DNA from 3 places in the Natranaerofaba carboxydovora genome. Region 2 is predicted to be linked to each of the others. Evidence: riboswitches for the same ligand, from Rfam matches in the RefSeq annotation. Region 2 holds a riboswitch; each other region holds the start of a gene.
The links. Region 2 has a riboswitch for cobalamin ahead of cobT (nicotinate-nucleotide--dimethylbenzimidazole phosphoribosyltransferase). Riboswitches for the same ligand answer to the same signal wherever they lie in the genome.
Positions count from the first base shown of each region.

Region 1: it holds a riboswitch for cobalamin, as region 2 does, so the genes downstream of both, ACONDI_RS05000 (ABC transporter ATP-binding protein) here and cobT (nicotinate-nucleotide--dimethylbenzimidazole phosphoribosyltransferase) in region 2, are expected to answer to the same signal.
Region 3: it holds a riboswitch for cobalamin, as region 2 does, so the genes downstream of both, ACONDI_RS06780 (hypothetical protein) here and cobT (nicotinate-nucleotide--dimethylbenzimidazole phosphoribosyltransferase) in region 2, are expected to answer to the same signal.

Region 1 covers NZ_CP054394.1:1,021,072-1,032,222, reverse strand. The annotation lists gene ACONDI_RS05040 (YlzJ-like family protein) at 1-204, opposite strand, end outside; partial or broken gene ACONDI_RS05035 (ClpP family protease) at 444-1,169, opposite strand; gene ACONDI_RS05030 (GGDEF domain-containing protein) at 1,296-2,246, opposite strand; gene ACONDI_RS05025 (chemotaxis protein CheC) at 2,239-2,883, opposite strand; gene ACONDI_RS05020 (response regulator) at 2,876-3,247, opposite strand; gene ACONDI_RS05015 (ABC transporter permease) at 3,375-4,223, opposite strand; gene ACONDI_RS05010 (ABC transporter permease) at 4,246-5,295, opposite strand; gene ACONDI_RS05005 (ABC transporter substrate-binding protein) at 5,313-6,959, opposite strand; gene ACONDI_RS05000 (ABC transporter ATP-binding protein) at 7,050-8,762, opposite strand; cobalamin riboswitch at 8,907-9,097, opposite strand; gene dapB (4-hydroxy-tetrahydrodipicolinate reductase) at 9,343-10,140, shown strand; gene ACONDI_RS04990 (HFCD family protein) at 10,234-10,707, shown strand; gene ACONDI_RS04985 (alpha/beta hydrolase) at 10,708-11,151, opposite strand, start outside.
Region 2 covers NZ_CP054394.1:2,347,779-2,358,929, reverse strand. The annotation lists gene ACONDI_RS11215 (response regulator transcription factor) at 1-227, opposite strand, end outside; gene ACONDI_RS11210 (LysE family transporter) at 361-1,089, shown strand; gene ACONDI_RS11205 (DUF6485 family protein) at 1,096-1,296, shown strand; gene thiD (bifunctional hydroxymethylpyrimidine kinase/phosphomethylpyrimidine kinase) at 1,452-2,258, shown strand; gene ACONDI_RS11195 (MFS transporter) at 2,276-3,607, shown strand; gene ACONDI_RS11190 (DUF4127 family protein) at 3,677-5,689, shown strand; cobalamin riboswitch at 5,844-6,076, shown strand; gene cobT (nicotinate-nucleotide--dimethylbenzimidazole phosphoribosyltransferase) at 6,178-7,248, shown strand; gene ACONDI_RS11180 (hypothetical protein) at 7,385-7,771, opposite strand; gene lgt (prolipoprotein diacylglyceryl transferase) at 7,949-8,695, shown strand; gene ACONDI_RS11170 (FmdB family zinc ribbon protein) at 8,978-9,190, shown strand; gene ACONDI_RS11165 (TolC family protein) at 9,208-11,151, shown strand, end outside.
Region 3 covers NZ_CP054394.1:1,409,761-1,420,911, reverse strand. The annotation lists gene ACONDI_RS06790 (UbiX family flavin prenyltransferase) at 1-407, shown strand, start outside; gene lpdD (prenylated flavin chaperone LpdD) at 412-801, shown strand; cobalamin riboswitch at 851-1,028, shown strand; gene ACONDI_RS06780 (hypothetical protein) at 1,159-1,725, shown strand; gene ACONDI_RS06775 (ABC transporter ATP-binding protein) at 1,779-3,368, shown strand; gene ACONDI_RS06770 (energy-coupling factor transporter transmembrane component T family protein) at 3,370-4,128, shown strand; gene ACONDI_RS06765 (UbiD family decarboxylase) at 4,241-5,542, shown strand; gene ACONDI_RS06760 (MBL fold metallo-hydrolase) at 5,561-6,361, shown strand; gene ACONDI_RS06755 (SOS response-associated peptidase) at 6,493-7,104, shown strand; gene ACONDI_RS06750 (acetate--CoA ligase family protein) at 7,261-9,366, shown strand; gene ACONDI_RS06745 (4Fe-4S dicluster domain-containing protein) at 9,554-10,084, shown strand; gene ACONDI_RS06740 (4Fe-4S binding protein) at 10,113-10,952, shown strand; gene ACONDI_RS06735 (molybdopterin oxidoreductase family protein) at 10,953-11,151, shown strand, end outside.

The DNA.
Region 1 (11,151 bases), 1.3 Mb from region 2:
TATAACACTTCCAGGTTGATAGTTAGGGTCAAGGTAATCGTCAGCATTGCTGCTAATAAGTCTTACCAATTTCCCTTCATAAGGACCTGTAGGTTCAACTATTAAAGTTTTACCTTCAAGTTGAATCTCTTCATACGTTGGCTCTTCTTTTGTCCTATCCTCAAAGACCTGATCTAGGGGAACAGATGTATATAGTAAGCTCAAGTATTATCCCCCCTAGAATGATTGTTATCATTGCCTGTGTTATTATTTGTGGAGTTGTCGTCTCCTTTATTATCTTTGTTTTCATCTGGTCCACTTTGCCTTTGATAAGGATTACCATAATCTGATGGGTTCTGGGGGTTTCTATTAAATGGATCATCAAAAAAAGAGTTGCCTGAATTTGGATTGTTCTGCTGAGGATATCTCAAATTTGGCTGGTTTATATTCTGTTGTCTGTTATCTTGATAACCAGATTCTTTTTGCTTAATGAATTCTTCTAGTTTTAATACAGCCTGGCCTATCCCTCCTACTTCGTCTATCAAATTATGTAATACAGCGTCTCTTCCAATTAAAAGTGTTCCTATATCCCTTGCTAGCTGACCAGAATTAAACATTAATTTTCTTAATTCCTGAGAAGATATACTAGTGTTTTTTGTGATAAAACTAATTACTCTTTCCTGCATCTTGTCAAGGTACTCATATGTCTGTGGCACTCCAAGTACCTGTCCAGTAAGTCTTATTGGATGGATTGTCATCGTTGCAGTTTCAACAATATAAGAGTGGTTAGTCGCCACAGCAATTGGCGCCCCGATACTATGTCCACCACCTAGAACTACACTAACTGATGGTTTAGACATACTCTCAATCATCTCTGCAATAGCAAGACCTGCTTCAACATCTCCACCAACTGTATTTAACAGAATTAATACACCTTTAATATTTGGGTTTTGCTCAGCTGCAATTAGCTGTGGTAGAATATGTTCATATTTAGTTGTCTTGTTTTGTGGTGGTAGAGTCATATGACCTTCAATTTGACCTACAATAACAAGAGAATGAATATGATTCGCTGGTTGAGGAATTTGTACCTGGCCATATTGTTTAAGGTTATCAGTCATGTCTTTTTGTCTACTCCTTCTTACAGATTCTCGTTTTGTTGATTTTTTAGCATCATAACTGTTTTGCTCCATAATTGTCACTCCCTTTATCATTCTCCTGCTATTATTCCAAAGAATTTTGATACATATACATTTTCAGAAATAGATAGGTTATTATTTTTATAAAAAAAACCAAGGACTCATCATAAAGTCCTTGGTTTAATTCTCTTTTATGTCACTATAAAAAACGCACCTGTTACCTCCAAGTCTCTTAGCTTCATACATAGCTTTATCTGCTTTCTCGATAAGTTTTTCTAAGCTATCGCTATCAGTTGGATATAATGCCACCCCTATGCTTAAACTTATACTAAAATATATCTCCTGTCCAGAAAGCTTTATAGGCTCTTCAACAACTCCAAGAATCCTATTAGCTACACTTGTTATTTCTTTCAGCGATCCAATATTTTTAAGTAATATAACAAATTCATCTCCACCATACCTCGCAGATAAATCAGTTTCTTTAATAACAGATTTTATCCTTTTAGCAACAGTTTTTAATAAATTATCCCCATACACATGACCAATCGAGTCATTTATTTCTTTAAAAGAGTCCAAATCTATAAATAAAAGAGTTAATTTTTTCGTTTCATAATCAGTTTCTTTATAATTATAATTCTTTATAATATTTTCAAGTTGTTCTAAAAAGTAACCTCTATTGGGTAGTTTGGTTAAACCATCTAGCTTTGCTTTTTCTTTAAAACTAGCCATTTCTTTTAAAGAACTCTGCAAATAAGAAAGTTTTTTGCGGTGGTGAGTAGCATCAAAAACTTGTAATAATACAAAGGTTTTATCATCATAGCTAAATGGCTCAATATGAAGGTTTTGTTGGATTTTATTTTTATTATTTGTAGGCGGAAAAAACACCGGATGAAGAGCCGCAGAACAAAACATTTTTTGGCCATTATTTAAAGCATTAAAAATAAACTGTTTATAAATATTCTTTTCAAACAAAGGATATAAGCTGGTTAATTTTTTATTAATTACACTGTCTTTTTTGTTACCTGTCAAATTCTCCATCCAGTTATTCCATTTAACTACATTCAATTCTTCATCTAAGACTATGATCCCCAAATTTAAGTTGTCAATAATTTTTTCATCTATATTATTCATACATCCTCACAATCTCTTCATCTATTTTTTTTATAAGCCAGTTGACAGAATCTATACTAAGTGCTACCAAAATCGCACCTTCTACTTCAGTGTTTGAAAAACTAAAAGTATTTTTTATGATCAATACATATAAATTATCTTCTAAGCTAATCTCCTCTGCTTCTACTTTTGGGAAGTAAAGCACTTCTATTTCTGGTATTGAATAATTCAAACAAATACCTGTTAAGTTAGCCAGTCCTCCCATTATAGAATTCAAAACTATATTACCTAGCTCTCTCATTGCATCTGAATCAATATCTGTTAGATTCTCTAAATCAAACTCCTCTTCGTCAGGTAAAGCATCTTCTCCCAAACACAAATTAACTAGGGTTCTCGTTTTGTCGGCAGGAAAGACCAACCTGGCTTTACCTTTTAATTCATCACCAAAAGATAGACTTGAAGATATTATATCGCCTTTTGGGAGAATATTTAGGGAACCTATATCAGGCTTTTTCCCGGGAGGGAAATTTAAAAGTTTGATTTCGGGTATTTTTAGTTCAATTTTTTCCCCTGTAATATCTGAGAGAAGGCTTGAAGCCTGTCCAATATATATATTCATAAATTCTTTTAGTGCATCTTCCTGTATAGAGCTAAGCATCATAATTCTCCTCAATTATCTTCACTAAATCCTCTACCTTATCATCTGTCAGAGGTTTATTAAAAAAGTTCAAGATTCCAATAGATTCGACTTCCTTACGCACCATATTTTGAACATCAGCCGAAATAACTATTACCTTTACGTTAGGATTATATTCATATATAGATTTTAATACATCCTGACCTTTCTTGTCCGGGAGTAATAAATCAAGAAGCACAAAATCAGGTTTTTCCTCTAAATATTTTTGATAACCTTCTTCACCACTATTTGCAGTCAAATACACAGCATCTGTAAAGTTTTCTTTTAATTTTTTTACTATGAATTTTTGGTATAGCATAGAGTCTTCTATTATAAGAAATTTCAAACTTAACTCTCCTTCTGTTCGTTAGATGCTAAAAATCTACACATTCAGTAACATTATATTATAAACAGAGAAACATTTCATTAATTATTTAAAATTAAGCTTAGTTTTCCTTGTTTATACTATACTTTTATTTCATCCGAGGATCTGCAATTCTTTCTAAATCCCTACCAACTAAAGCCAAAGCAACAACAAGTAAAGTAAGGGCAAGCCATGGATATAATAACCACCATTTCCAATAAGGAGTAAAATATATCCCGCTAAAGTTAAGTGCATGGTTTAATATAAGTCCCCAGCTTCTAGAAGTTGGATCACCAAGCCCAATAAAAGCAAGAGAAGCCTCAGTGATTATTGCTCTGCTCGCAAGTCTTATCATACTGACTGATAATATAGGAAAAAGTTCTGGAACAAAATGCTTGTACAATAGATAAAAAGTACTCCCACCATAAAAAGATGCCATTTTCAAATACGGTTGTTCTTTAAGGGAAAGGGCTTGAGATCTGGCAATTCGTGCAGGCCTTGACCAGGAAAAAAGTGATAAAACTATAATTATATTAGTAAGGCTAGAGCCAAAAAAACCCGCTATCACTATCATGGCTGGAAGGTCAGGAAGAGCTATCATTACATCAACTAGTCTCATCACGATCTTATCAAACCATCCACCCTTGTATCCTGCAATAATTCCAATAATACCGCCGCCAAGCCCTGCCAAAAGTGCCGTACCAAGACCTACAATAATACTAACCCTTGCGCCGTAGGTTATCATTGCCCACAGGTCTACACCTAGTTCATCTGTCCCAAGGAAATGCTCTCCACCAGGTGGCTCCAAAGGAGGTCCTGAACTTACATCATGAGGAAAAGCGGAAAGATACGGGGCTAATGTCCCCATAACAATTATAAGTAATAATATAATTACAGCAGTTTTTCCTAAAAAACTAAAAAACCCCCACCACTCTTTAAGTTTTTCCAATCCTCTCACCTACCAAACCATACAAATTCTTTTAGTTGAATTCTTTTTCTGCTGTAGTTTCACATACAGATGTCTTCTTAGGATTAATCACAGGAGCTTTGGTCCTTGGATCAAGTCTTTGATAAAGCACATCTGCAAGAACATTAGCCCCCATTACAGTCAGTGCCATCACCAAAAAAATTCCCTGCAGCAAAGGATAATCCCTGACAAAAACTGCTTCTGTCATTATAGTACCAAGTCCAGGATATGAGAAAACATTCTCTGCAAGCACCGCTCCTCCGATTATACCACCCATCTGAAGACAAACCCTTGTGATAAGGGGAAGGATAGCATTTCTTAGACCGTGAACATATTTTATCCTAAATTTTTTAAGCCCTTTTGCTTTTGCTGTTTTTATGTAATCCTTTGATAGTACAGTTGTCATGCTATTTCGAACTAGAAGATACATACCTCCTACACGACTTAATGTCAAAGTCATAATGGGAAGGGCAGAATGGTACAATATATCTATTATCTGACTCCAGATAGATTCATGCACAGTAAAATGAGTCACCCCTCCTGAAAGAGGGAATAATCCAAGAGAGGCTCCTAAAATAACAAGTAAAAATATTCCTATTAAAAAGGCAGGAATTTCTGAAAATACTATCATCACCAAATAAACGGCTCTATCTTGCCATCCGCCTCTTTTTTCTGCTGAGTAACTTCCAAGAATAATTCCTAAAATTATGCTTAAAGCAGTAGAAAAAATTACCAAAAGCATTGTCCAGGGCAGTCTTTTTAAAATAATTTGACTTACATCTTGATTATAATAATAGCTAAAGCCTAAATTACCAGTTAAAGTATCGCCTAGATAAGAAAAATACTGCCTGTGTACAGGTTCATCCAAACCATAATACTCCCTTAAATATTCTATCTGATCCTCCGAGTAAAAGGTTATAACCTCTCCCGCTTCTCCACCGGCATGTATAAAAGGATCCCCAGGCATAAGCCTGGGTAATGAAAAATTTATGGTGATAAGGAGTAAAAAAGTAATCAAATAACCTAGTATGGTTTTAATCCTTTTACTTCTAGTTGATGTCATAATAACTCTCCTTACTCTCACTTATCTTCTTCAAATATTTCATCGTCTCTATCTAAGTAAGTTATCTTGTGTTGATCAATAGAATGATGGTTATAAACAAAAGTCCAATTATCGTATACATCCTTGTTGTACACATAATGACCTGTAACATAGTAGAGAGGTATCTCAGGGATATCTTCTGCCCAAATTTCCTGAACTTGTTTGATAAGTTCTTCTCGTTTTTCTTCATCAAGCTCTTCACGTTGTTTTTCTCTTATTAAGTCTACATCTTCATTTTCGTAGCCAGGAATTCCACCATATATCCCTGTACCTTCCTTGGCATCATCAAACCTTATACTAAAATAATTCTCTGGGTCATCCCCCCAGCCACCATGGCCCATAATAGCTAACTCATAATTTCCTTCTTTTGATTGGGAGTCTCGTGCTTGAGAATCCATGGAATTTATCTCTAGATCAATTCCAATTTCTCTCAAGTCTTGTCTCAAAAGCTCAGCCATCCTTACTTCTTCTTGATCATCTCCTACAATAATTTCAACGGAAACTTCCTCATTATTATCTATGACATCTGCTTTTTCCATAAGCTCTCTGGCCTTATCTGGGTCATGCTCATATTCTGGCACGTCAGGATTATGCATATGATGATCAGGAGGCAATAACCCCATATTCCCCGGGATACCAGCTCCCCTTGCAACTGTGTTTATTATATTTTCTCGGTCTATAGCATAAGCAAGGGCTTGTCTTGCTTTTTGTTCGTTTAACCAGGAGACATTATCAAAGTTTATTCTGAGCCTGTATGCCCATACTCCAGGTCTTTCAGCTATTTCATAAGTAGGATCATCTTCAAAGCGCTGTAACACATCTTCAGGTATTTCAGCTTGGTCGATATCATTATTTTCAAGTGCCATTACTTCATCACTTACAGGCCTATATTGAAGAACATCCACTTTTTGTTTAGGTCCCCAAAAGTCAGGGTTAGCTTCAAATTCATAAGTACTATGTTCTTCATTGTATTCTTTTAACTTGTAGGGACCACTTCCTATCACAGCTTCTTCATCAGTAAACTGCTGAGGGTCATCAATATCTTCCCAGATGTGCTTAGGAATTATCCTCATCTCGCCAGCTTCTAATACATAAGGAGCATGTGCCCTCTCTGTAGTCATCTTTACTTTGTAATCATCTAGTACTTCAATATCTTCTAAAATATCGAAAACAACAGGTTCACTTATATCCACAGGTGGATGATCTTGGTAATATTCAAAGGAAAAAGCCACATCCTCTGCAGTTAACTCCTCTCCGTCCTGCCATTCTATCCCTTCTCTTATATAAAATGTGTACTCAGTTCCATCTTCAGACACTTCCCAATCTTTTGCTAGCCAGGGGATATGCCCGTTTTCCCCTCTTTCAAGTAAAGAATCAAAGATTAGCCTCATCTTGCTTCTTCCGGGTCCTCGTGCATGATGGGTAAATGGCTGAGGATAACCTTCATCATTAGTATCAAGACGTACTACTACTTCATCATCACTTTTCTCTTGATCAGCTTCACCTTTAGCTGCTTCTTCTGGTTGCTTTTTTTCACCGGTTTCTGTTCCACCACAACCGGCAAAGACCAACACATAAATGGAAATAATTAATATAATTGAAATAAAAGTTGTAAGCTTTTTCATAATGTTTTTCCTCCTCTTTTTCCTTTTTTCAGGGACGGTTCTCCTGCTTCCCCTTCTTTTTTACATATTAAAATCATGACTAGTCATATACTAACTAATTTCTAAAAGTCCAGCTTCAATAAATTCTTTAGTTTTACAACAGCTTGTATTTTCAAATACTTTTGTCGCAGAACCTTCTTCTATTACCTTACCCTCATCTAAGACATAAATCTTTTCTGCAACTTTTCTTGCAAGCTGTAGGTCATGGGTTATATACAAGAGGCTAAACCCTTCCTTATTTTGAAGCCCCTTTAACAGTCTCATAATATTAGCCTGGGTAGAAACATCAAGCATAGAAGTTATCTCATCTGCAATCAATACTTTAGGCTTCATTATCAGCCCTCTAGCTATTGCAAGACGCTGTCTTTGGCCACCGCTTAACGAAGAACACCATCTGTCTAAAAATTCATCATCACTAGGTAGTTGTACAGAGGATAAAACTTTTTTACATCGGTCTGTTCTCTCAGTTGGATCACCTATTTTGTTAATATACAAAGGTTCTGTAACTGCTTCATATACGGTTAAACGATGACTTATTGAACTATAAGGGTCCTGAAGAATTAATTGTATTCCACCTTCTTCTTTGACCACCCAGTTGCCATTTACTTCTTTATTTAAAAATTCAATCTTCCCCTCATCATGAGGGATAAAGCCACACAAAAGGTGTGCAAGGGTAGATTTGCCAGAACCAGAGGGTCCTAGAAGAGCTGCTGTTTCTCCATGCTTTAATGATATATCTACTCCTGCTACTGCACTTACACTACTATTTCCAAGTTCAAAAGATTTCCAAAGTTCTTTTGCCTTTAAAACGTCTGTTATCCCACCTTGATGACATAAAACCTCACGGTTTAATGAAATTTTTTGATGTGTTGGTCTTTCGTTCTTACATTTTTCAATCATCTGAGTACACCTAGAAGAAAAAAGACACTTTTCTTTTTTAGATACTTTCACACCTATCTCTGGCTCTCCAGGTATTCCCCATAGATCTTTATAGGGAAAAACCTCAACAGAGGAATTAATTAAACCTCTAGAATATGGATGGGCTGGATAATCTAGTATTTCATCTGTAACACCTTTTTCCACCATTTCTCCCTGATACATAATCATAAGTTTATCTGTTAGTTTTGTAATAGTACCTATCTCATGAGATATAACTAACATTGAAAAACCTAATTCATTTTGCAAGTTTTTCAAAAGGTTTTGAAGTTTCTCTCTCGAAATTGCATCAAGAGAACTTGTAGGCTCATCTAATATTAATAGTTTTGGTTTGCATGAAAGAGCCATTGCTAAGAGCATCCTTTGCCTCATACCACCGGATAATTGATGTGGATATGCATCTTTCCACTTTATATCTAGGTCTACCATATCGAAGAGTTTTAGCAGTTCTTTTTCTTCTTCAGCTTTAGATAAGCTAGATTTCTTTCGAAGCGGCTCTATAACTTGATCTCCTATTTTCATAACCGGATTTAGAACTTCAAGGGAGTTTTGAAATACTATTGCTGCAGTACTCCAGCGTAGCTCGTTTATTTCTTTAGCAGGTAAGTCAAAAATGTTCTTTTGGTCTATTATTATTTCGCCCTGCTTTTCGTGGGGTGCCGAAATAAGATCCAATAGACTATGAGCAAGGGTACTTTTTCCGCTGCCTGTTTCTCCGATAATACCAACACTTTCACCAGGTTCTAAACTAAATGTAACTTTATTAACTGCTTTGATCTCGTTATCATCAAATAAATATTTAATTGAAAGATCATTTATTGTAAGCATTAAGTAAAACTCTCCCCTTTTACCAGACCTATAAAGTAATTCCAGCCATTAAAAAAACTCCCTTACGAAATGGGAGTTTTACGGCAGGACCAATTGATAAAATTTCACATCCTACGGGCTCACCTCCCTATCTCTCGTAGTTCTTAGGTGAAGCATAACTAGGCAGGTGTCCTGGCTTAGGTTCATAGGTTATCTTCGCCTTCCCAGAGTTACTAACTCCAGTGGCTAAAAGTGAAAATAACCTCCCCATCACAGTGGCGGGACCGCGCCGGCTTTTCACCGACTTCCAATTTAACCCCATATAACAAGCAGGGACCTAGTTATTAAAAATTATATTTAATTGTTGTATATTTAAATATTAGTTTATATTTATAATTGTGTCAAGACTGCTAAGCAAAATTTGTAAGCAAAATTGTAACTACTAAGCAATTTTGTTCCCAGTATACTTGGCTACAAAAATGATATTTATAGTAAAAGAAGTAAAAAAGCTTAACTTGACATATTTTACTGATTAGTCCAAAATAATCTTAAACCATAAAGTTTCATAGAAATAATCTATAGTCTACGAGAGGTGAAAACAATGGAAGAAATCAAGGTTGCCGTAAGCGGAGCTAATGGCCGGATGGGGCAGGAAGTATGCCGCACTGTTCTTAGTGAAGATAATCTAAAGCTTATAGCCGCTTTTGACAGACATGGCGAAGGCGAAGATATAGGTAAAATTCTAGGCGAAGAAGAGCTTAATGTATTTATCGAAAAGCTTACAGAAGAAAATTTGTCATCTAAAAATGCTGATGTAATGGTAGATTTTACAACACCTATGAGTGCAGTAGATAACATAGAAACTGCCTTAAATTGTGGTGTACGCCCGGTAGTTGGTACTACCGGCTTTACTGAAGAGGATGTTTCTCATGTTAAGGAGATTGTAGACAGGCAAAATCTTAGTGCTGTTATTGCACCTAACTTTGCCCTTGGAGCTGTTTTGATGATGAAGTTTGCTGCAGAAGCAGCAAAATATTTCTCCCAGGCAGAAATCGTTGAAACTCATCATGACAAAAAGATTGATGCTCCTTCAGGCACTGCCTTGAAAACAGCAGAACTTATAGATAAAGGTCGTAAAGAAAAGCCCCCAGAAAGAGAAGACCTAATGAAGTTAGATGGGGCAAGAGGTGGCGTAGAAAAAGATGTCCACATCCATAGCATTCGTTTAACCGGTCCTATCGCTCATCAAGAAGTTATTTTTGGTAGCACAGGTCAAACTCTAACAATAAAACACGACTCTTTTCACCGAAATTCTTTTATGCCCGGTGTAGTATTTGCTGTTAACAAAGTAATGGAAACTAAGGGACTTGTCTTTGGTTTAGAAAATCTACTTGAGTAGAATAATTAAAAATCAATTAAGTATCCCAATTACATAAAGCACCTTCTGTCGGTAAAAAGCATATTTATATATGACACCGAAGGAGGTGCTTTTATGTCGTTAAAAGAAAGAAGGTTAGGCATAAGCTTATTTACTTTTCAACTTAAAGAATCAACAATACTAAAGCAAATTGATAGCTTGATTAGTAAAGGAGCAGAAGTAATAATACTGCCCAGGGAAAATACATTTGATTTTAAAAAAGAATATTTAAGTTTACTAAATCTTCTGGTTGTTTTTTCACCAACAGAAGAAATGCTAAAATCATTTATATCTGATAAACCGCCCATTAATCCTGGAAAAATCCCCTTAGTTTTTGCTATGAATTCTAGCACTAAAGAACACTTTAATCTGCTAAAATATTTTACTGAATTAATTGACCAGCAAGGAATATTTTTTGTTCCTTTTGGCATAAACGATAGAGAAGCTAAAATGTTTCAAAGTAGACTAGATCTTATAAGTAAAACATGTAGTGCTGCACTCAAAAACGAACAAATCAAGCCAGTTTTTTTAGAAAATCATAACCTCTGACTAAGCCATCTGACTAAGCCATTCAATGCAAGTTTTTACTGCTCTTTCGTCTTTTCTGAGCTGATGTTTTGCACCGGGTATTATTTTGATTTCTTTAGGTTCCAGTGCTTTTTTGTAAATATCATACGCTTTTTGGTAGGAGATTAACTCGTCCTCGTCGCCATGAACTATAAGTATAGGGGTTGGGGTAACTTTAGCAATGTACTTAATTGGCTTTATGTCATGAATATCTTGTAGCCATCCCTTTGAATCAGAAGGAAATTCTAAATCCCTTAATATCCCTCTATCTCTAAACTCTTTTATTACATCATCTAATTTAGACTCTAAGAAAAGTTCCTCAAAATCAGCAGGACATGCAGCTAGGACAAGCCCTTTTATTCTAGAATCTTCAGAGGCTATATATGAGCTGACCGCCGCACCTGCACTAAAACCCCAAAGATAAAC
Region 2 (11,151 bases):
GTTTGTCTTAATTTTTTAGCTATATTTTCCCCTGACATTGAAGGAAGCATTAAATCTAAGACTATAAGATCTGGATTTTTTTCATAAAAAAGTTTTAAGCCTTCTTCTCCGTCGTGAGAGTAAAACACCTCATATCCTTCTTTTTCTAAATATGCTTTTAAGACCTTAACAAGTCCTTTTTCATCTTCTATAATGAGAATGCGGTAGTTATAATTATCTTCAATCATTTATTAATTTAACCTCCCAGTTGTAACAAAAGTAAGCATAACTTCCAATTTTTAAAATCGTTGACTAAAATGTATAAGCTCTATAGAATTAATAATATCATATATTTTACTAGAACTGGAGGGGGAAGTGAAATTGGATGCAGCCTATATACTGGTCACGGCTTTTTTGGTAGGGCTGTCTGGTGCAATGGCCCCTGGCCCCCTCACAGCGGTGACTGCAGAGCACTCTCTTAAAAAAGGGTTTAAAGCAGGCCCTCTGGTAACTTTTGGACACGGAATAATGGAAGCTCTTGTAGTTCTTTTGCTTGCAGCAGGGCTTGGTTCATATATGGCAAGTGACTTGGCAGGTGGCGTTATTGGTCTTGTTGGTGGAACTGTATTGTTTCTCATGGGGTATAAGATGTTTTCTGATGCCAGATCAGGTTCTATTAGTATAGATGATGCAAGCTTAGATGATAATCAGATTGCTAACTACGATAACATATATACCGATACTCAAGACAACCCAGATAATAAGAATAATATAGATGATTTAGGCGATGAACTGGTTAATGGCACAGTTGTAGCTGGAATTATTGCTACTGTTAGTAATCCCTACTGGTTTATCTGGTGGGCTACGGTTGGTGCAGGGTATATAACTATATCTTTGCAGTATGGTACTAGAGGTTTGCTGTTCTTTTTTGTAGGGCATATGATGGCTGATTTTTTATGGCTTAGTTTTATTTCCTTGATTCTTGCTTCAGGTAAAAAGTTTATTACAGATGGTATTTACAGAGGTGTTATGGCCTCTTTGTCCATATTTATTATAGGGATGGGTGGATATTTTGTTTGGAGTGGTATTAATTTTCTTCAAGGAGGATGATATAAGATGGACTGCGATCAAACTCAAAAAAACTTAGACAGGTGTAATTGTACTTATTCTGGGTGTCCTAGAAAAGGTGCTTGCTGTGAGTGTCTTCATTATCATAGGGAAAAGAACCAACTTCCTGCCTGTTTTTTCCCTGCTGAGGTTGAGAAGACTTATGACAGGTCCTTTGAAAGGTTTGCCAAAGTGGTAAGAGGCGAGTAAAGGTATAATTGATAAAGCAAGTTAACGTTGATTCTGGTGCAAAAAGTCTACTCGCATAAGTAAAGTGTTTTTAATTGATACAATTAAAAACAAAACTTTGCTATATGACTTTTTGCACTAGAATAAAAATTTAGTTTAGAAGGAGGAAGTTGCTTTTGAAAAGTGTACTAACAATAGCTGGGTCAGATAGCGGTGGTGGGGCTGGGATTCAAGCAGATCTTAAGACTTTTAGCGGTCTTTCTACTTTTGGCCTTAGTGTAGTAACTGCTGTTACCGCCCAGAATACCCAGGGAGTTAGCGGTGTTTATGATGTTAGTGTAGAAGGTGTTAGAAAACAGCTTGAAGCTGTTTTTAGTGATTTTGATATAAAGGCTTCTAAGACGGGGATGCTTTTTAGCCGGGAGATAATAGAAGTTGTTGTGGAAGAGGTAAAAAAACATAATCAGAAGAATCTTGTAGTAGATCCAGTTTTTGTATCCACAAGCGGTGATCTACTTTTAAAATATGAAGCTGTAGAAGTTTTAAAAGAAAAATTAATGCCTCTTTCACTTTTAATCACGCCAAATATACCTGAAGCAGAAAAGCTTACAGATAAAAAGATAGACAGCTTTGAAGAGATGGAAACAGCTGGTGAAAAGCTTGTAGACCAGGGAGCTAATAATGTATTATTAAAAGGAGGTCATATGGAAAAGGAAAAGGAAAGTGAAAATAAATCCTTTGACCTCCTTGTGACTAAAGATAAAGAAAAAACCTGGTTCTCTGAAGAAAGATTTGACCTTGGGCCTTTGCACGGGACAGGCTGCAGCTTGTCAGCTGCTATATGTGCTCTTTTGGCAAGGGGAGATGACCTAAAGACAGCTATCAAAAAAGCAAAAAAACTTACTAACAAAGCTATAGAAACAGGGTTTAAGCCTGGCGAGGGTTCTAGGGTTCTAAACTTTGGAGCGTATTTAGTACTGTAAAAAAAGGAGCAATACAAATGGGTTATTATGTTGAAAAAGTAGGCCAAAAAATAAAAGGTAATACCTGGTTTATATTGATGATTATATCCACTGCTTATATAGCTACAGTGCTTAATATGCAGGGGATAAAGACCATTATGCCCTTTATTACAGAGGAGTTTGTCCTTACAAGGGCCCAGGCGGGATTATATTCTACTTTCTTTTTTGCTAGTGCTACGGCTATTGCCCTTTTTAGCGGTAAGATTGTCGATATAATAGGGCCTAGGAAGGGCTTGATGCTTGGTGCATTAAGCATGGGAGGGCTTATGGTCTTTCATACTTTCGTGCCGGGATATATTTTTATGCTTATCCTTGCCTTTTTTGCAGGGATAGGATTTAGCCTTGTTACTCCTGCTGCAAATAAAGGTGTTATGGAACTTGTTTCTCCTAAGAAAAGAGCTGTATCTATGGGGATAGTCCATGCAGGTGGTGGTGTTGGCGGCTTCATGGCTGCAATGCTTCTACCTTATATTGGGGCGTTATATGGGTGGAGAGTTTCTTTATTTTTGTCAGGTGGAGCGGCTGTATTTATCGGTGTTTTGATTTTTTATTTTTACAATTCCGATAGGGCAACAAGTGGTAAGGCTTCTAATGTAAGAAAAAACCCTGCTGTTGTTGATAGGGATGCAGGTAAAGATGCAGGCAAAAAAATAAGCTTTAAAGAAGATATAATCTCTCTTATTAAAAATAGATTTCTGATATCTTTTGGTGCTATGGGATTTATTTTTGGTGCTGGGATAAGCTCTATTAGTACCCATTATACTATATTTGCTGGACAGGATATGGGTATATCACAGGGGTTTGTTGGAGCGCCTCTTGCTTTATTTCAGATCGGGGGTATGTTTGGTCAACCTGGCTGGGGATATATAAATGAGAATTTTTTTGGTGGAGATAGAAGAAAAGGTCTTTTTGTACAGGGGCTTTTGATTTCCTTTGTCTTGTTGATGACAAGTATATTGGTATACGTATTTTCCTTTGGACTTGTTGGAGGGTTGGTATTCTCATTTTTTATGGGATTTTTTGTCTTAGGTATTCCTGGAGTTTATTTTACCGCTGTTGGCGAGCTTGTCCCTGAAAATCAAAATGGGACCGCTACAAGCCTTGCATTAATTTTTCTTAGATTTGGGGTTATTATAGTTCCGCCTATATTTGGTTACATTGCTGATGTATTTGGTAGTTATCAGTTTAGCTGGATAGTACTTAGTGGTCTAGTATTCATCCTTACAATGTTATTTTATTTTACAAGTAAGGGTGCCATGGAGCGGATCAGATTAATGGAAGAGGAAAAATCAAAGAAAAATACCATTTGATATAATTGATAAAATAATTTTGAATTTGAATAATCTATCTTAAGGGGTAGTAAAGGGGTAATCACAAAGATGCAAAATAGAAACCAAAATCAAACACAACAACATAGCAATCAAAACAATCATAACAATCAAAACAATCAAAGCAAAATAAGAAGCAGTATAATTAAAAAAATTGTTCTTTTTGTAATAGTGCTTTTTGGTATTTTTGGGATTATTAGTTCTTTTGGCAGTGATGATTATGTGGATGAAAATATTGTGCTGTTGGCCTTAGATGATAGACCTGCTAATACCTTTGTTCCAGAGAAGACTGCCAAGGTAAGTGGTGGGGTAAATATTAATACCATGCCAGAGGAATTAATGGAAGAGATTTCGCCAAAGGATGAGGGGTTTGACAGCGAGTTAATAGAGAAGATAGGGGATTTTTTGAAAAATAAAGGGTATGGAGAGTTAAATGAAGCTGATGAGGCTTTTGGCCATGACGGGGAGGTTGATGCCTTTGTAATATCTGCGGATATGCTCTTTTTTGGCGGGCTTGTCTCTTCTAGAAATGTAGAGCCTAATATTGACAAAGAAGAAAGGATTAAAAAAGGAACCAATATACTAAAAGAACTTAAAGAGATATATCCTGATGCTGAAGTTTATGTCTATTCTTCGATCCAAAGGTTGGCACCTACTTTTGCTGGGGATGTGGATGATGATCTTTATAATGATATTAGGTACTGGGCGATAAATTATGACAGGGTCCATAATGAGGGAAAAGTTGAGTACACTGCAAATCTTGAGAGGTTAGAAAATAGAATCCCGGATGGTATTTTGAAGGGCTATATTAATTCTAGGGAGATGAATCAAAGGATAAATCTCAAGCTCTTAGAGCTATTAGATGATGATTATATAGATTATATGGTAATATCCCAAGACGATGCGGCAGATTATGGTCTTCATAGAGTGGAGCAAAAAGAGATTGAAGAGAAGAAGAGTTCTCTTAATATAGAAGACAAAATTGAAATTTTCCCAGGAACTGATGAAGTGGATGGGATTTTGATCTCTAGATATATTAATAAGGCTTATGATAGAGAGCCTTTGTTTTATCCGATATATCCTGAAGTACCAGAAATTATAAAAGACAATATTGATCCAGAATATTATGATCCAGAAGAGTGGATCCCTCTTCTAGAAGATATCCCCCTTGAAAAAAATATAGAAGCACGTATTAATGCCCTTGGGGGAGAGCTTGTAGATGATAGAGAAAAAGCAGATATCCTTTTATTTGTTAATAATTTAAACTGCGGTTGTGGTGAGATGACAGAGGACCTTGTAAAAAGGCTTAAGAGACAAATAGAACTTGATGAAGATGAAAAAATAGAAGTAAGGGATGAATTAACAGAGAGTATAAAAGAATTTGCTAGAGAGATATCATACAATCTCAATATGGGTAGGTATGCGGCAGTTTCTGATGTTGGAAAGCTAAATGGAGGATGTAAGACCTTTGTTGAAGGTTTACTAGAAGAAGTGGAACTTTTTGACCTTCTGTCATACAGCGGTTGGAATACTGCTGGGAACAGTCTTGGTCAGTCCCTTGCCCAGGCAAATAACAGGCATTTTTATATTTTGGCAGGTAGTGAAGATATTGAATATGAAGATAGATACTATCTTGATAATGACTCTAAGCTCCTTGGGGCTAGAGCTCAGGCAAGTCTGATCTTTCATAGATTTTCTAAAGACTATCTATATGCAGGTGGATTTCGTAAAGAAGTAATAGATTATATGGGTGAATTAGAAGATAATGATGGAGATCAGCATGACCTTGGTGAAGATTACGATAAGATTAAAGATTATTTTGATGATAAATTTAGGGGTGAGTTAGAAGAGTTTTATGAAGATTATTTTGATGGTAGGAGATTAGCTTTAGGGGATAGTGGGGACTGTGATTGTTGTGAAGGCTTTTGCAGTCTTGGTCTTGATGAGGGTGATCAGCCTGGTTATGTACTAAAAAGTTTGTCAAAGTTAGAGATTAACTTGCCCTGGAGAAGGTTGTTTGAGGTAGATATAACCCCAGAATTTGTAATAGAAAGAGAAGGGTAAGGATAGTATCGTAAATAATGGATTTTTGCTGGTTTTATGAAGTTTTTCTGAAGTTGACATTTTAGCTGTGGTATTGCTAAAATAAAATAGTGAAAATGTAACAGTGAAAATACATTTGAAAATATTACAATTGATTCTTACACTAGCGAATCAACAATTTAATATCCAAAAAGGTCCCCTCTCTTGGGGATAATAGGGAAGCCGGGCTTTTAACCGGCGCGGTCCCGCCGCTGTAATCGAGGACGAACCCCCATCATGCCACTGGCATCTACTCCTAATTAAAGTTATGCTAGGGAGAGTTAAGGTAAAGGAGAACAAAGGTGCTTGGGAAGGCGGGGAAGTAGGGAGAATCGAAGCCAGAAGACCTGCCTTTTTGGTGAGGGCGATAGTTACCCTAAGGATGATGGTAAAGTTCTTGGGCTCATTTTCTAATGGGCTCCAAGAACTTTTTTTATTTTCATTAAAACAAATTTAGGAGGTCGATAAAATTGAGTGAAAAGCTTAAAGATGTTCTTGATGATGTTATTGAAGGGATAGAGCCTTTGGATGAAGAGGCTATGAAAAAGGCACAGGAGAGGCTAGATGATCTGACAAAACCCCCTGGAAGCCTTGGAGTACTTGAAGAACTTGCCAAAAAGCTGGCTGGAATATACAAAGAGCCTATTCCTTCCCTTAAAAAGAAGGCAGGAGTTTTGATGGCAGCAGATCATGGTGTGGTTGAAGAGAAGGTGTCTGCTTTTCCTAAAGAAGTTACTGCCCAGATGGTGCAAAACTTTGCTGGTGAAGGTGCAGCAATTAATGTTTTGTCAAATCATGAAGGAGTAGAGCTTACATTAGTTGACGTTGGGGTTTATGAAGATATATCTGATATCGACAAGGTACTGCATAGAAAGGTTGCACCAGGGACTAAGAATATGGCTAAAGAACCAGCTATGACAAAAGATGAGGCTTTAAAGGCTATGCAGGTAGGTTTTGAAATAGCTGAAAAGTTCAGTGATGATGGTGTAGGAATTGTCTCTACAGGCGAGATGGGTATAGGTAATACCACTCCTAGTGCTGCAATAATATATTTATATGGAGATGCTCCCATTCGCCAAGTAGTTGGACGGGGGACAGGTGTTGAAGATGACAGGTTAGAGAATAAGATTAAGGCCATTGAAAAGGCTATAGAAGTTAACAGTCCTGATCCAGATGATCCTTTAGATGTGCTTTCGAAAATAGGTGGCCTTGAGATAGCAGGGTTGTGCGGTGTGTTTTTGGGCTGTGCAAGTAAAAGAATTCCTGTGATGATAGATGGATTTATTTCGGGAGCGGCTGCTGTTATGGCTTCTAAGTTTTGTGAGGGTAGTGTTAATTACATGATAGGGTCGCACTTGTCCAAAGAGCCTGGACATAATGTAATGTTATCCCTTCTTGGGATTAAGCCTATGTTTAGTATGGATATGAGACTTGGTGAGGGAACAGGGGCTGTCCTTGCCATGAACTCTGTTGAGGCAGCTGTGAAGATTATTAATGAGATGGCTACCTTTTCAGATGCTGGTGTCAGTAAAGATGAATAGTAAATTTTGGCAATTAGTATCTAACTAGCAATTGATATCTCAAATGGTTAATATAAGTTTGCTTTGGTTTGTCTCCCATAAAAACTAACTTATGGGAGACAAACCATAAAGCTATACTCGTTATGCTAGAAGGCTGTTACCTTGTGTAATAACCACCGTCTGAAGGTCTGTCTCTGTCATCTTTTTTATCATCCTGTTTATCATGGCCAGAGGTTTTTTCTTTTTCTTCTTCTAGCAGTTTACCTGCCTGTTTTTTAAAATTATCTGCTTTTTCTTTTTCTCTTTGGCCTTCCGGGGTATTTAGTATTAGTCTTCCTTCCCTGATCCATTTTTTTATGTATTTTCCTTCTACCCCTGTTTCAGAAATAATCTGATTGATGGTGTTACTTGGATTTTCTTCAATATATTCTTTAACTTTTTCAAACATGTTTTCAGCACATCTTTCACAAATTTCTTTATTTGCTTCAGCAAAGAAAGCGTTTTTGCATTTTTCACAGAGAAGGTTGTTAAATTCTTCGTTCATAAATAAAAACTCCTTTCAAATAACTATACTAAATAAATAACTACCTCTTTTCAAAAATAATAAAAAGTAATAAAATAAAAAAGCGAAGTATTATTATAAGGTGTAGTTAGAAATTATATAACATAAATGGTTATTTGGGAAGAAATAAACGGTAAATAAAAGAAAAGAGGGATACGATTGCGTCCTGAATTAATTGAGATAGGTGGAATGGCTATTTACTCCTACGGAGTTATGATTGCCATTGCGTTTGTGGTGGGAATTTTTTATGCGCTAAAGCAGGCGCCAAAAGAAGGATTTAAAGAAGATCATATATTAGAAGTTTTGATACTTGTAATAGTCCTTGCAGCACTTGGATCTAGGTTTATTTTTGTAGCGAGAAACTTTGAATTTTACAGGCATGAGTTCATGTGGGGGATGCTTGGCTTTAGAGATGGTGGGCTTGTCTTTCATGGAGGATTTATCTTTGCAGCACTTGGTGTTTTGGCTTACAGTTATTACAGGAAGTATTCTTTTTTTAGGCTGATGGATCTTGGGGTTATTCTTGTTGCTATTGGGTATCCCATAACCAGGATAGGATGTTTTCTAAATGGATGCTGTTATGGTTTGCCAAGTGATTTGCCATGGGCTGTAGTCTATCCGGCGGTAGATGATATCAGCAGACACCCTGCTCAGCTTTATTCGAGCCTTTTGATGGTAGTGGTACTTGTTATCCTTTTATATTTACGTAAGCATAAGTACTTTGATGGATATTTACTTTCCTGGTTTTTGGTGCTTTATGGCATATATAGATTTGTTGTGGAATTTGTCAGGGTGAACCCTGAAATGATGTGGGGATTAACTGCACCCCAGGTAGTGGCTTTAGGCTTTGTTGTGGTTGGTGTTTTGATACTTGCTATTCAGAGAAGAAGATATAGTGTTAAGTAGAATTAAGGAGAATATATGTAATTATGTAAAGTAGATATAGATAATAATGATATAATTATGTAAGTGTAGATTAGGAAGTTTAGTGATCCATTTTTTGGTGTTGATGTTGGTGTTAGTGTGAGTGTTGTTGCAGTGTTAATGTAGATAAAATGTGGTAGATTTATTTTTGGTTTTGAGGTAGACTTATTTTGTAGATAGGATTAAAATTAAAAATGTAAATGGTTTTAAGATTTTTTGTGAAATTATGTAATCTACGTTAACATGAAGGAGGGTTTAGAATATATGCCGAATTATGATTTCAAATGTGAAGAGTGCAGCAGTAAATTTTCTAAGAGGATATCTTATGAAAGAAGAGATGAAGTGTGCTGTAAGGAGTGTGGTTCAGATAAAACAAAACAGATTTTTACCTCTGTAATGGTTAAAGGAGGCAAAAGTTCTGGAGGAAATAGTGGTAGCAGTGGTTGTGGCACCTGTAGTGGGGGAAGCTGCTGCTAAATGAGGAGGGTTAACTGGTGAAGAAGTTATTACTTATGATTTTCGTTGTCGGGTTATTGTCTGTCTTTATAATAATGCCTGGTGTTATGGCAGAGGAAGAAAACAATGATAATGATGAAGAAGAAAAAGAAGAAGTAAAAGAAAATAATGATGAAAATGAAAAAGAGGATGATAACTATGAGGTAAGTATTGAAGATTTATTTGAAGTGGTGGATGAAGAAAAGGATACTTTTGGGGTAGAAAAGGATGAAGAAGAGACAGGCGCGTACTATCGAAGACTAACTCTTGAAGGCGCTAGAGACATCGTACTAAACTCACCTCAGGCATTGCAGGCTGAGCTAGGCCTTGAAATGGCGGATATTGGTGTTGACATGGCAGAAGAACAATATCAAGACATGAAAGAGATGAGAGAAGATATTGATGATCTAATAGATGACTTGGAAGAAGAAAAAAAGCGTCTTGAAGATGAAGAAATGAAGGAAGCAGAAGATAACCTAGTTGAGGCAGTTGAGGAGTTATATGAGGTGTTAGATGAGGAAGCGATGCCTGAAATGGAAGATGTGATTGCGGGAATGATAGATGATGCTGTACAAGAAGCAGTTGATGAAGCAATAGAAGAAGCAATGGAGGAACAATTTGGAGACGTAACACAGGAGGAAAGTAGCGGTGATGGATCGGGGAGTAATGGAGAAGGTGATATAGGAATAGATGATGAGGTATATGAGGAGTTGATTGATAAAACAGCTCCTGTTATGACTGAAATTGCAAACCTATCGGCTATACAAATGCAAATTGCCATGTTTGATCAATTACTTGATGCTACTGATGAGATGGATTACGAAGATATGCTTGACGATATGGTTGCTGAAGCCGAGCAGGGAAAAAGAGAAACAAAGCAAGAAAGAGATATTGCATATATGGAGTGGGAAGAAATTGGGAAGAAGGAATTGAAGTTTGGTGCAGAAAGTATGTATATAGGATTACTTGTTATGGATGAACAGTTAGAAACAGCAAAAATGAATTTAGCTAATGTAGAAAGAACTATAAAACAAGAAGAAGCAAGAAAAAATGCTGGTTTGAGCACGGACCTCTCAGTGGATGCATTGAAACTTCAAAAAAATGAAATAGAAGATAATATAGAAAGCCTACAAAACAGTAGAGATGATTTGAAAAGAGAGTTTTTAAGTTTTATAGGTGTTGATATGGATGAAACAGTTTATTTAGAACCAATTTCTTTTGACTTAGAGGACTTTGAAGAGAGTTTTAATTTTGAACAGAGTCTTGATTATGCTAAGTATGCAGGTAATGAGATTAGGCTTCAAGAGAAAAAAGTTGAATTTGCAGAAGATAACTTGGATTTTGCAGCGAATGAACATGGTGTAGATTCGGATTCCTATAGGATGTACGGAGTTGAGCTAGAACAAGCTGAATTAGACAAGGAAGTTACCAGGGAAGATATTGAAAAATCAATGAATGAAAATTATAATGCATTCAATGAAGCTATGAATGATTATAGACTTGCAGAAGAAGGGTTAGACCTTCAAGTGGAGTCAGTCAAGGCAGATAAAATAATGATAGAGAATGGTATGATTACAGAAAATGATTATCTTGACAGCCTTACAGAATTAAATGAGACAATTAGTTTGATAGAACAGGCAAAATTTCAAGCATATCTTGCCAAAAGAGAGCTTATACATTTAGATGAAGAAGGAATTGTATTAGATGCTGGCGGTGATATGGATATGGAACAGGATATGGAAGACGGAATGGCCCCAGAAGGCCCTGATATGGAAGATTCTGATGAGATGGACGACATGGAAGATGATGGTATGGATTCTGGTATGGATATGGATCCAGGTATGAATCAAGACGGGCCAGAGTCTGGAAGTTTTAACACGGCTCCTGGAATGAATCAGGATCAGGATTTTGATTTTGGGCCTGAGGATCCTGGTACAGGAGAT
Region 3 (11,151 bases), 940 kb from region 2:
ACGTCTCTTTCATAAAAGAACTTGCTGATACAATCTATGATGAAAATGAGTTATGTGCATCAATCTCTAGTGGTTCATTTAGACATGATGGAATGGTTATAGCACCATGTAGTATGAAGACCCTTGCAGGAATTTCTCAAGGCTATGATGATAACTTAGTTACAAGGGCTGCATCAGTAGCTATTAAAGAAAACAGGAAACTAGTTCTTTTGCCAAGAGAAACGCCTTTGACTGCAATACATTTAGAAAATATGCTAAAGCTATCCAAAATTGGAGCTGTTATAATGCCTCCTTTGCCTGCTTTTTATCACAAACCCCAAAGCATTAATGATATAGTAGACCATACTGTTTCAAGGGTCTTAGATCAGTTAGGAATAGAAAATGACTTGATCAAAAGGTGGGAGTAACAGTATGATAGAAACTTTGGTTTCAAAAACAGGGGAGCAAAATTTTATTGTGTACGGTCAGCTTACTTACACTAGTGAGGGTGTGATAATACAAATACTTGGCGGTGAAAAACCTCATATAGGTACTGTGATTATTAGCATTCCAAGAAAAACCAAAAATGAAAATAGTATTAAGACAAGCTGTACAACATCTGTCTTTAATATGACAGGCCACAAAGATGATATTGTAGCTAAGCCCATATCAGAGATGTTTGCTAAAGAGTTAAATCAGGTTGTGACAGTTATAGCAGGTATTCATGTACCAAATGCTGACCAAAAAGATATAGAAAAGTTATCAAACAACTGTTATGAAGTAGCTTATGACCTACTTGACAGAACTTTGAAATTGAGCTAAAATTTTCACTGAATAGTCGTCAGGGTTGACAGAGATTGAATGAAATTTAATATAAAACGGCGTGCAGGTGCTAGGGAATCAGGTGAAAGACCTGAGCGGTCCCGCCACTGTAACGGGGAGTGACCTTAAGTTATGCCACTGTTCCTCAAGATTAAATAAGGGGAATGGGAAGGTTTAAGGAAACTGTGAACTGGAGCCAGTAGACCTGCCTGTACAGCCGGGTTGCCTACTATGAACTAGAAGGTTACCTTGAAGGACGATGGTAAAGTCCTCAAGCATTGCTTGGGGGCTTTTTTTGTTGTTTAGGTACTACTAGTTAAATAATATTTTAAATTAATTCTAGGAGGGTCCGCCTTTATGTTACCAAATCAAACTTTTGAAAGTACCGTAAGCACCAAAAAGTTTTGGAGGGTAGATACCAAAGCTTTAGTTGGAGCAATTTTGATTGGTGTGGTTTTTGTTCTTGCCCAGCAGGTTGCACACAGGATTGACAATATGATTTTTCCTGGACTTTTAATTATCGGTGGGGTGTCGTGGGCTACCTTTACGGGTTTTGTTGCATATCTTTTACGTCAACCTGCAGGAGTGATTATGGGAGAGACCCAGGCTTTAATTGCAATAGCTTCTGGTCTTTCGCCCCTTGCTGTATTTTTTATCCCCGCTAACGGGCTTGGTTCAATAGCTTTTTCTATTTCCTCTTCAATGTTTTCTATGGAAAAATGGTATCATTTTCTTTTGGCACAGGCAGCCACAAATATTACAGGGAATATATGTACTGGACTTGGGATGTATTATATTTTAAATTTACCAGTACCTGTGGTATTAGGGCTTTCAATTTTGACTGCAGCAGTTGGTACTGCTGGTGGAACAGCGGCAACAATATATATTTCACGCTTGATTGAAAGAGCAGGGCTTACAATCTAAATAATACAAAAAATACTAATAAGTTAAGTTATTAAGAAGATAGGTGATTTTATATGACAAGGAATGTTTTAGAAGCACAAATAAACTATTTTTATTATCCTGGAACAAAAACTCCTGCTTTAGAAAATATCAATTTAGATATCAAAAAGGGAGAAATTGTAGTTATAACCGGAGGTGGTGCTTCTGGTAAGACCACTCTTGCTTACTGTCTTTGTGGAGCTATTCCGAATTTTGTGGAAGGAGATTACAACGGCAGCGTTTCCCTAAAAGACAAAGGATTAGATGACAAAGATATTTCATCTATATCACTTCCAAAGTTAGCTAAAGATATTGGTCTTGTTCTAGAGGATCCTCAAAATCAACTTTTTCATTTGAGCGTGGAAGAAGATGTTGCCTTTGGACCGGGAAATCTAATGCTGCCAAAAGACGAAATAAAAAATAGAGTAGAAAAAGCTTTGTCATCTGTTGGTTTAGAAAATTATCGTCATAGAAACCCAGAAACTCTCTCTGGAGGAGAAGCACAAAGGGTTGTCCTTGCAAGTATTCTTGCCCTTAATCAGGATATTTTAATTTTGGATCTACCTGCTGGGGAGCTTGATCCGTTAGGCAGAAAGCAAATCTATCAAAACCTAAAAAAGCTATGCCATCAGGAAAATAAAACAATGATAATGATCGAAGATAGGTTTGATGAGGTGATTGATTTTGCCAGCAGATATATTGTACTAAAAAACGGCAACATAGTGATCGATCAGGACGCTGATTATTTCTGGGCTGATGAAAATCTTGATAAGCTAAACAGTTTAGGAATCAGGATACCATCTAACATAGGCACAAGAACCGATGAGTTAAGGGACAAGACAAATTATAAGACAGATAACACAGATGATTTAAATGACAATAAAAATAAAATAAAAGCTTTTGAACCTATAATCAAGATACAAAACTTAAGCCATTATTATCCCAGTGGTGAATGTGGAATTAAAGATGTGAATTTGGATATTGGAAGAAAAGAGTTTATCTCTTTGATTGGTAAAAACGGCGCTGGTAAAACTACTCTAGCTAAGCATATAGTTAAACTATTAACCCCGACAGAAGGAACAGTGATATTAGATAATAAACCTTTAGAGGAATATAGAAGATTGCAACTAGCAAATAAAATTGGTTATATGTTTCAAAATCCAGAGTGGCAGATATTCAAAAATACTGTATTTGAACAGATTGAATACAGCCTAGAGATACAGGGGGTTTCTAATGAAGAACGAAAAATCAAAGTAAATAAACTGCTTCAAAATCTAGGCATAGAAAACGTAGCCGAGCTGCATCCATATAGGCTCTCTAAGGGAAATATACAACTACTTGGAATAGCATCTGCATTAATTAATGATCCAGATGTCATTATTATGGATGAACCCTGTAATGGTGTTGACTATAATACAACATTAAAAATAATGAACTTATTAAGAAAGCTCTCTAATAAAGACAGATCAGTAATATTAATAACTCACGATATAGAGATGGCTTTGAAATATTCAGATAGGATAATTATGTTAGACGATAGCAAGGTAATTTTTGATGACTCGCCGCTAGAATTTACTTCTGAATTTACTACAAATCCACAAATCCTTGAAACGGAGGCTCATTGAAGTGGAAAAGTCAAGCCAAATCAACAACAATAAAATCTATGATTTAGATCCAAGGTCAAAACTTCTCTGGGCTTTATTAATGGCGGCTGCTGCGTTAATCACAACAGACCTATGGCTTATGATTATGCAATTAGCAGTTGTTATCCTAGTAGGTAGTGCAGGTGGAATAGAATGGTCAAAACTATGGAAAATGACAAAAATAATGTTAATCCTTTTGATCCAGCTTACTATAATTCAAGGGTTATTTCACCAAACAGGAGATTTACTTTTTGAATGGAATTTAATCAAACTTTACAGTGGAGGGATCTATCTTGGGCTTTTGGTTTCGATTAGATTATTTATCTGGATGAATTTATTTATGCAGTTTTTGACCTGGTGTCATCCTGATGAACTTGCTCTTATGCTTGTCAAATTCAAATTGCCCTATAGATATGCTATATTAGGTGGCCTTGCCTTCAAATTCTTGCCTTTATTAGAAAAAGAATTAAAAACTATATATGATAGCCAGCAAATTAGGGGCCTTGAACTATCAACACTTTCACAAAAAATCAAAGGTTTTATTCCGGTGATCCTGCCCCTCCTTCTTAGAGCACTTCGACGTACTCATCAGGTGGCACTGTCAATGGAACTTAAAGGATTTGGTTATGCTTCAAAAAGAACTTTCTTAAAAGAGTTAAAATTTAATTCTAAAGATATAGTATTTTCTACAACATCATTTGTATTATTTTTTCTAGTCATATTTATAAATACTCTAAATTAAAAGTTTATTCATGACATATATTAAAATCATCTCTGGGAGGTATTGGCATGAAACAAGACTGGAGGACATTTTTGGATGAAGTTAGAAAAAAGATTCACAGGGATTACTAGAGATAGATCACAAATTATCTTCAAAGTATGAACCTACAGCAATGGTCCTAGAATTAGAAAGGATGGGTAAGAAGCCTGTAATCAAATTCAATAATATTGATGATAATGAAATACCTGTGGTAGCAAATACTATAGCGGGTAGAGAACGTTTTGCCCTTGCAATGGGTGTAGATGAAGAAGACATATCATTTGAATACGCCAAACGTATAACTAATAGAATAGAACCCAAAATTTTGGACAAGGCTCCTTTTATGGAAAATAATTTGTCTGGAGAAGATATAGATTTGAATAGATTCCCAATATTAACGCACTTTCCCATTGATGCCAGTCCATATATCACAGCAGGGCTTGTAGTTACCAAAGATCCAAAAACAGGTGCAAACACAGCTGGTTATCACCGTATGCAGCTAAAAGGTAAAGATAAACTTGGGATAAGTCTTCACTCTAGACAAAGGTTGTGGGAATACTTTAGACGCGCTGAAGAGAATAATCAAAATTTAGAAGCAGCAGTTGTCCTAGGTGTTCACCCAAATATTTCCCTTGGTTCTATGGCCCTTGTACCTTATCATCTAGGAAAATTTGAAGCAATGGGAGGACTTTTTGATGAACCTATGGAATTAACACCTTGTAGTACAATTGATTTAGAAGTACCTGCTTGGGCAGAGATTGTAATAGAAGGCGAGATTTTAGCTAATGAAAGAGAACCAGAAGGACCTTTTGCAGAATTCACAGGATATGCTTGTCATAGAAGCACGGAGAATGTTTTTAAGGTGATAAATATTCAGTACCGTAATAACCCGATATATCAATGTATTACACCAGGAATGTGCGCTGAACACAACACAATAATTGCTGTACAGCGAGAAGGGGATTTACTTAATGCTCTAAATGAAAAGCTTCCCAATATTAAAAATGTCCATGTCCCGCTCTCGAGCTGCGGTCTATTTCACTGTTATATTGCCATGAAAAAGACAGCCGAAGGCCAACCCCTGCAGGCTATATTTAATGCCTTTGCAATTGATCATCATATAAAACTAGCCGTAGTGGTTGACGAAGATGTGGATGTGTTTAACGAAGAAGAAGTTTTATGGGCGATATGTACAAGGATGCAGGCAGATCAAGATACGATTATAACTCCACAAAATCTTGGTATGGGTGAAACTTTAGACCCTTCAACTGATGAACTTAGTCGTACGGCAAAGATGGGAATCGATGCTACTATGTCCCTTGATGACTTTTCGCCTCGAATAAAAACAGACCCAGAGGTCCTTAATAAAGTAAAAAAGATAATATCAGATTTGTAAAACTTTGAGGTGATGTTTTTGGCAAGGTTAGAGATATCTTCATGTGAAGGAGTTACATGTGCCAAAACTACTATAAGAGTCTTTGGTAATTCTATGGATGTATATATTTATTACTTTGATGGATTATTGATTGATACTGGCCCGGTTCGTGCATCCGGGCTTTTTTTGGACTTTTTTGATAGCAAAGATATCAAAAAGGTTATCCTGACCCACTACCATGAAGATCACAGTGGTAATGCATTCTTACTTAAAAGATTTGGGCTTGATATCCATGCAAATTCAAGCTCCATAAAGCTTTTGGAGAAAAGACCATCTTTACCACTATATAGAAGAGTGTTTTGGGGGGTAAGACCTGGTATTAAAGCCGTAGAACTCCCCGACACTTTCAGCATTTCTGGAAACAAAGTAAATGTGATTGATACTCCATGTCACTCAAGGGACCATGTCTGCTTTTTTGTCCCTGACAAAGGCGTGATGTTTACAGGTGATGTATTTATTTCTACTAAAACTAAACTTTTTTATAAGCAGGAAAATTACTATCAACTAATGAGAGATATAAAAAAGTTATTAGAATATGATTTTGACACGTTATTTTGTAGTCATGCCGGAGCTGTACCAAATGGCAAAAAAATGCTGAGAGATAAATTAGAATTTTTAGAAGAAGAAAAAGAAAAAATATTAGAGTTAAGAAGAAAAGGCTTAAGCATCAAAAAGATTGACAAAGCCCTGCACTATAAGGACACAAAATTTATTTCTTTAGTTTCTAACTTTGAGATGTCTTCAAGGAATATGGTTAAGTCTGTAATAGAAGATGAATAGAACAGAAAAGAAATAATTTTTTTATTCAGGTGTATGAATTATCATTCATTTTCGGTATAATACTTGTAGCATGTTTTGTCATTATTAACTATATTTGCTTAATTATATTTAAAAAGGCAGTGATCAACTATATGTGTGGAAGGTACTTTCTTTCAAAAAGCTTTAGAGAACTTCTTAATAGGTATGATATAGATGAAGGTAATAATCATTATGACCTGACTAGTCTAACAGACGAATCTTTTGGTGGAGAGATTTTTCCATCTCAAGATGCACCTGTAGTGTTAACAAAAGATTCAAAAAAGCTTGTTCAAATGAAATGGGGCTTTGCTCCATCATTTACCAATAAGCTACTAATTAATGCAAGGGGGGAAACCGTCGATCAAAAACCTACATTTAAAAAATCTATTTTAAAACATAGATGCTTGATTCCTGCTGAGGCTTTTTTCGAGTGGGAAAAACAGGCTGATAATAAAAAATTAAAACGTAAAATATTTGTACCTGATCAAGAAATTTTTTCTCTAGCAGGTATATATGACAAATTTCATGATAAAGAAGGCAATGAATACTTTGCTTATTCAATTTTGACTGTTGAAGCAAATAATGAGATAAAAGATATTCATCATAGAATGCCTGTTATATTGGCTAGAGAAGAAGAAGATAAATGGCTTGAACCTTTAAATAATAATATTACAGCACTAAAACAGATTATTAGGCCATACGAGCAAAAACTAAGTATAATTTGAAAAATTATATGGACAAAGTTTTGTTTTTGAATACTAATTAAAAACAGTTTACTTATGTGAATAGAATTTTTGCAGTTGAATTAATATTCTGTTATTAAATAAAAAAGTAATGCTAAAAATATTGTTAATTACAATAAATGTTGGGGGTATTACATAATGGAAAAGTTTTTTTATCCTAAGTCAATAGTTATCATTGGATTATCTTCTAAATCATCTAATATACCAAGACTTACCCTTGAAAATTTGCTTAGGTGGGGATATAGAGGACGTATATTTGGAGTTAATCCAAGGGTTGATGATAAACACGTTAATGGAGTAAAGATGTACAAAAGGTTAGAAGATCTGCCAGAAGTACCGGATTTGGCTTACTGCATGGTTTCGGCTAAGTTTGTACCAAGTATCGTAGAGCACTGTGGCAATTTTGGGATAAAAAGAATGGCAATCCCTTCAGGAGGGTTCTCTGAATTTGGTGAAGAAGGTGAAAGTCTAGCTAATAAAACTGTTGAAATAGCAAAAAAATACGGTATACGCTTTGTAGGTCCGAACGGTGTAACGGTAGCAAATACAAAAAGTGGATTATGTCTTCCTTTTGTGTCATTACATAAGCCACCTGAAGGAAAGATGTCCATTGTATCTCAAAGCGGAGCTGTTGCACTTACAATGCTAAATTACCTTGAAGACGAAAAAATTGGTCTTGCTAAATTTGCAAGTATTGGAAACAAACTTGATCTAGATGAGGTAGATTTTGTCGAGTATCTAGGTGATGACCCTAACACTGAGATAATATGTTTATACCTTGAAAGTGTTGATAGAGGAAGAGATTTTATTAATGTTGTAAAAGACATAGACAAACCTATTATAGTTTATAAATCTAATACTACTTCTGCAGGAGAAAAAGCAGCCATGAGTCATACTGCTGCAGTAAGTAATAATGAAGATATTATAAACTCTGCCTTTGAAGAAGCTGGAGTTATTAGGATAGATAATTTTTTAGATTTTGTAGAGGTAACAAAAGCCTTTCATCTTCCTCCAATGAAGGGAAGACGAATTATGGCAATGAGTCCAGCAGGAGGATTTACTGTTTCAGCAGCAGATATGTGCGAAGAGATAGGTTTTGAATTTGCAGATATGGGGGATGACTTTTACGAACAGCTTAAAAAATACAGCAGTGCTAATATAATTAATTTTTCCAACCCTCTTGATATGGGTAATATATATGATACAGATACTATAACCAATGTTTTTCACACTGTAATGCATTCTGATCAAGTTGATGGAGCGATATATGTGACGCAGAGGCCAGATATGCCAGAGGGTGAGAGTGTATTTCATGATATGTTTTTAACTGACTTTTCAAAAGAAATCAAAGGAAACATGCTTTCCTCCAATAAACCTTTTGGCTTATGTTTATTTGGTCCGGATAAAATGATTTCTAAAGCTAAAAATATATCTGATTTCCCTATTTTTAATAGTCCTGATGGCATGATTAATGCTCTAAAAAAACAGCAAAAATTTTATGAACAAAAAGAAAAGCTACTAGAAGATACAAAAAATGAGTTGGAATTTCCTCCAGGAATAGATCACAATGCCGCCCAAAATTGGATGGATGGTAAAAAAGGAGATCTTGGAGAAGAAGTTCTTGAACTTTTATCGAGTTATGATATTCCCGTTGCAGAATCAAAAATTGCTAAAAGCAAAAATGAAGCTATAGATTATGCTAGAGAACTTGGTTTTCCTGTTGCAATGAAATTGGTTTCGCCTGATGTATTACATAAGTCAGATGCTGGTGGAGTTATGCTAAATATTAATAGGCCAGAAGAAGTAGAAAAAAGCTTTGATACAATTAGAGAAAATTTAATAAAGTATGATAAATCAGCTGGGTTTAGTGGGGTAAGAATTCAACAAATGGCAACCGAGGGGTATGAGATGTTTGTAGGAGGGAGACAAGATCCATCCTTTGGTCCGGTAGTTTCCTTTGGGATGGGAGGGATCTATATAGAGGTGTTTAGGGATGTAGCAAGTCTTTTATGTCCTGCCAAAGAAGAGAGCATACGAAAACATCTTGAACGTCTAAATGCATATGAAATTTTAGAAGGTGCTAGGGGGAAAACCCCTGGGGACATCTATTCTTTTGTAGATATGATAAAAAGAGTTTCTATATTACTTTACAAATTTCCTAACATAATAGAACTTGATTTAAACCCGGTTATGGTTAGAGAAAACAGTATTTTAACCATTGATGCAAGGGTAAGGATAGAATAAAAAGTGATAAAATAATTTATTATAAAATATAGTAAAATTAGTTAGATGTGCTTGGATTTTCAAGCACATCTTTTTTATTGCTTTAATTTGTAATGAATTTGTAATAATTGATTAATGATTAAGTAATTATTTTATTGTATAATTTTTCACAAGCAAAATATTAAAATAAATTTTTAAGGAGTAGAAGATGTACAAATTATACTTCATTATCTTAGGATTTATAAGCTATTATTTTATCAATAAATTAAAAGGTACACATAAAAATGAAATACGGCCGCCAGGGGCGTTGCCGGAAGATGAGTTTTTGGCTATATGTGCTAGATGCGGAAAATGTGCACTAGCATGTCCTTATAATAGTATTGAAATTGCATCTGCAGATAAGGGGTTATCCGTTGGTACCCCTACTATTATTCCTCAAAAGCAGCCATGCAGGTTATGTAATAACTTTGATTGTACTAAAGTATGTCCTACTGATGCACTTAGACCTGTTAAAGATAAAAAACAAGTTAAAATGGGCGTTGCAAAAACTGACCGCAGTAAATGCAATGCCTGGGCAGGAGATGAATGTAGGGTATGCTATCTTTCATGTAAAGTAGAGGATGCAATAGAATTAGAGAATTATAGAAGACCTGTAATAAATGAAGATGAATGTGTGGGCTGTGGTATTTGTGAATATGTTTGTGTTAATAAGGAGCCAGCAGTAAAAATTAAACCGTGACGATCGAAGGAGCGAAGGAGGCAGTTAATTGCTTAAAAACTATACTGTAAGCCGTTATTTAACCAGAAGTTTTATTGTTTTACTTTTGATTTTACCTAAGTTTGGGTTTTTTACTTGGACAAGTGTGAACCTAAGTAATACGTTACTTTATATCAATCCTATCTTTGGATTACAAGCACTACTTACAAGCCCTGCTTTTTTGACAGTAAGTTTTTTATCAATAGTTGCGATTTTGACATTAATATATATTTTGCTAGGCAGGATATTTTGTGGGTGGATTTGTCCTTTTGGATTTTTTTTAGAACTTTTACATAAAGCCCGCTCTAAATTATTTGTAAATATAGTAAAAACCGATAATAATACCCAAACAATTTATGAATTCAAATATTATTTTTTAATGGTTCTTTTGGTTGTTACTTTAATCACAAGAGTTTCTATCTTAGAAGTTTTTTCACCTTTAACAATGTTTAAAAGGATTATTTTATTTGGATTTACCATGGAAATAATATTCATATTTGCAGTTGTTGCATATGATATAAGTTCAAAAAACAATGGTGGTTGGTGCTTTAGCCTATGTCCCTGGGGAGCATTTTACTCCCTTTTAGCAAAAAGACGTATTTTAAGCATCAATGTAAAAAGTGAAAGTTGTATTAAATGCCTAAAATGTACAAGTGTTTGTAAAGGAGGAGAATACATCTTAAGACCTCATATTATCTCCGAAGGTGAAAGAAAAGTATTAAGTGATTGTATCAATTGTGGTGATTGTATAGATAATTGTCCCCAAAATGCTTTGAAATTTGACTTTAATAAGTCAAATTTAATTAATAAAAAGACATCATCAGAAAAATTAACTAAGGAGGGTTATTAATTGTTTTATTTAACAAGACGCCAATTATTAAAAGCTACTGCTGCAGGTGCTGCACTTGCTGCTTTAGGAGGGGGATGTGGTACAGAAGAAACAGATGAAGAGGAGGTAAAAGATCCAGAAGAAGAAGAGGGGAAGACATGGCACAAAACAGTATGTAGATACTGTGGTGTTGGTTGTGGTGCCATGGTAGGAGTAAAAG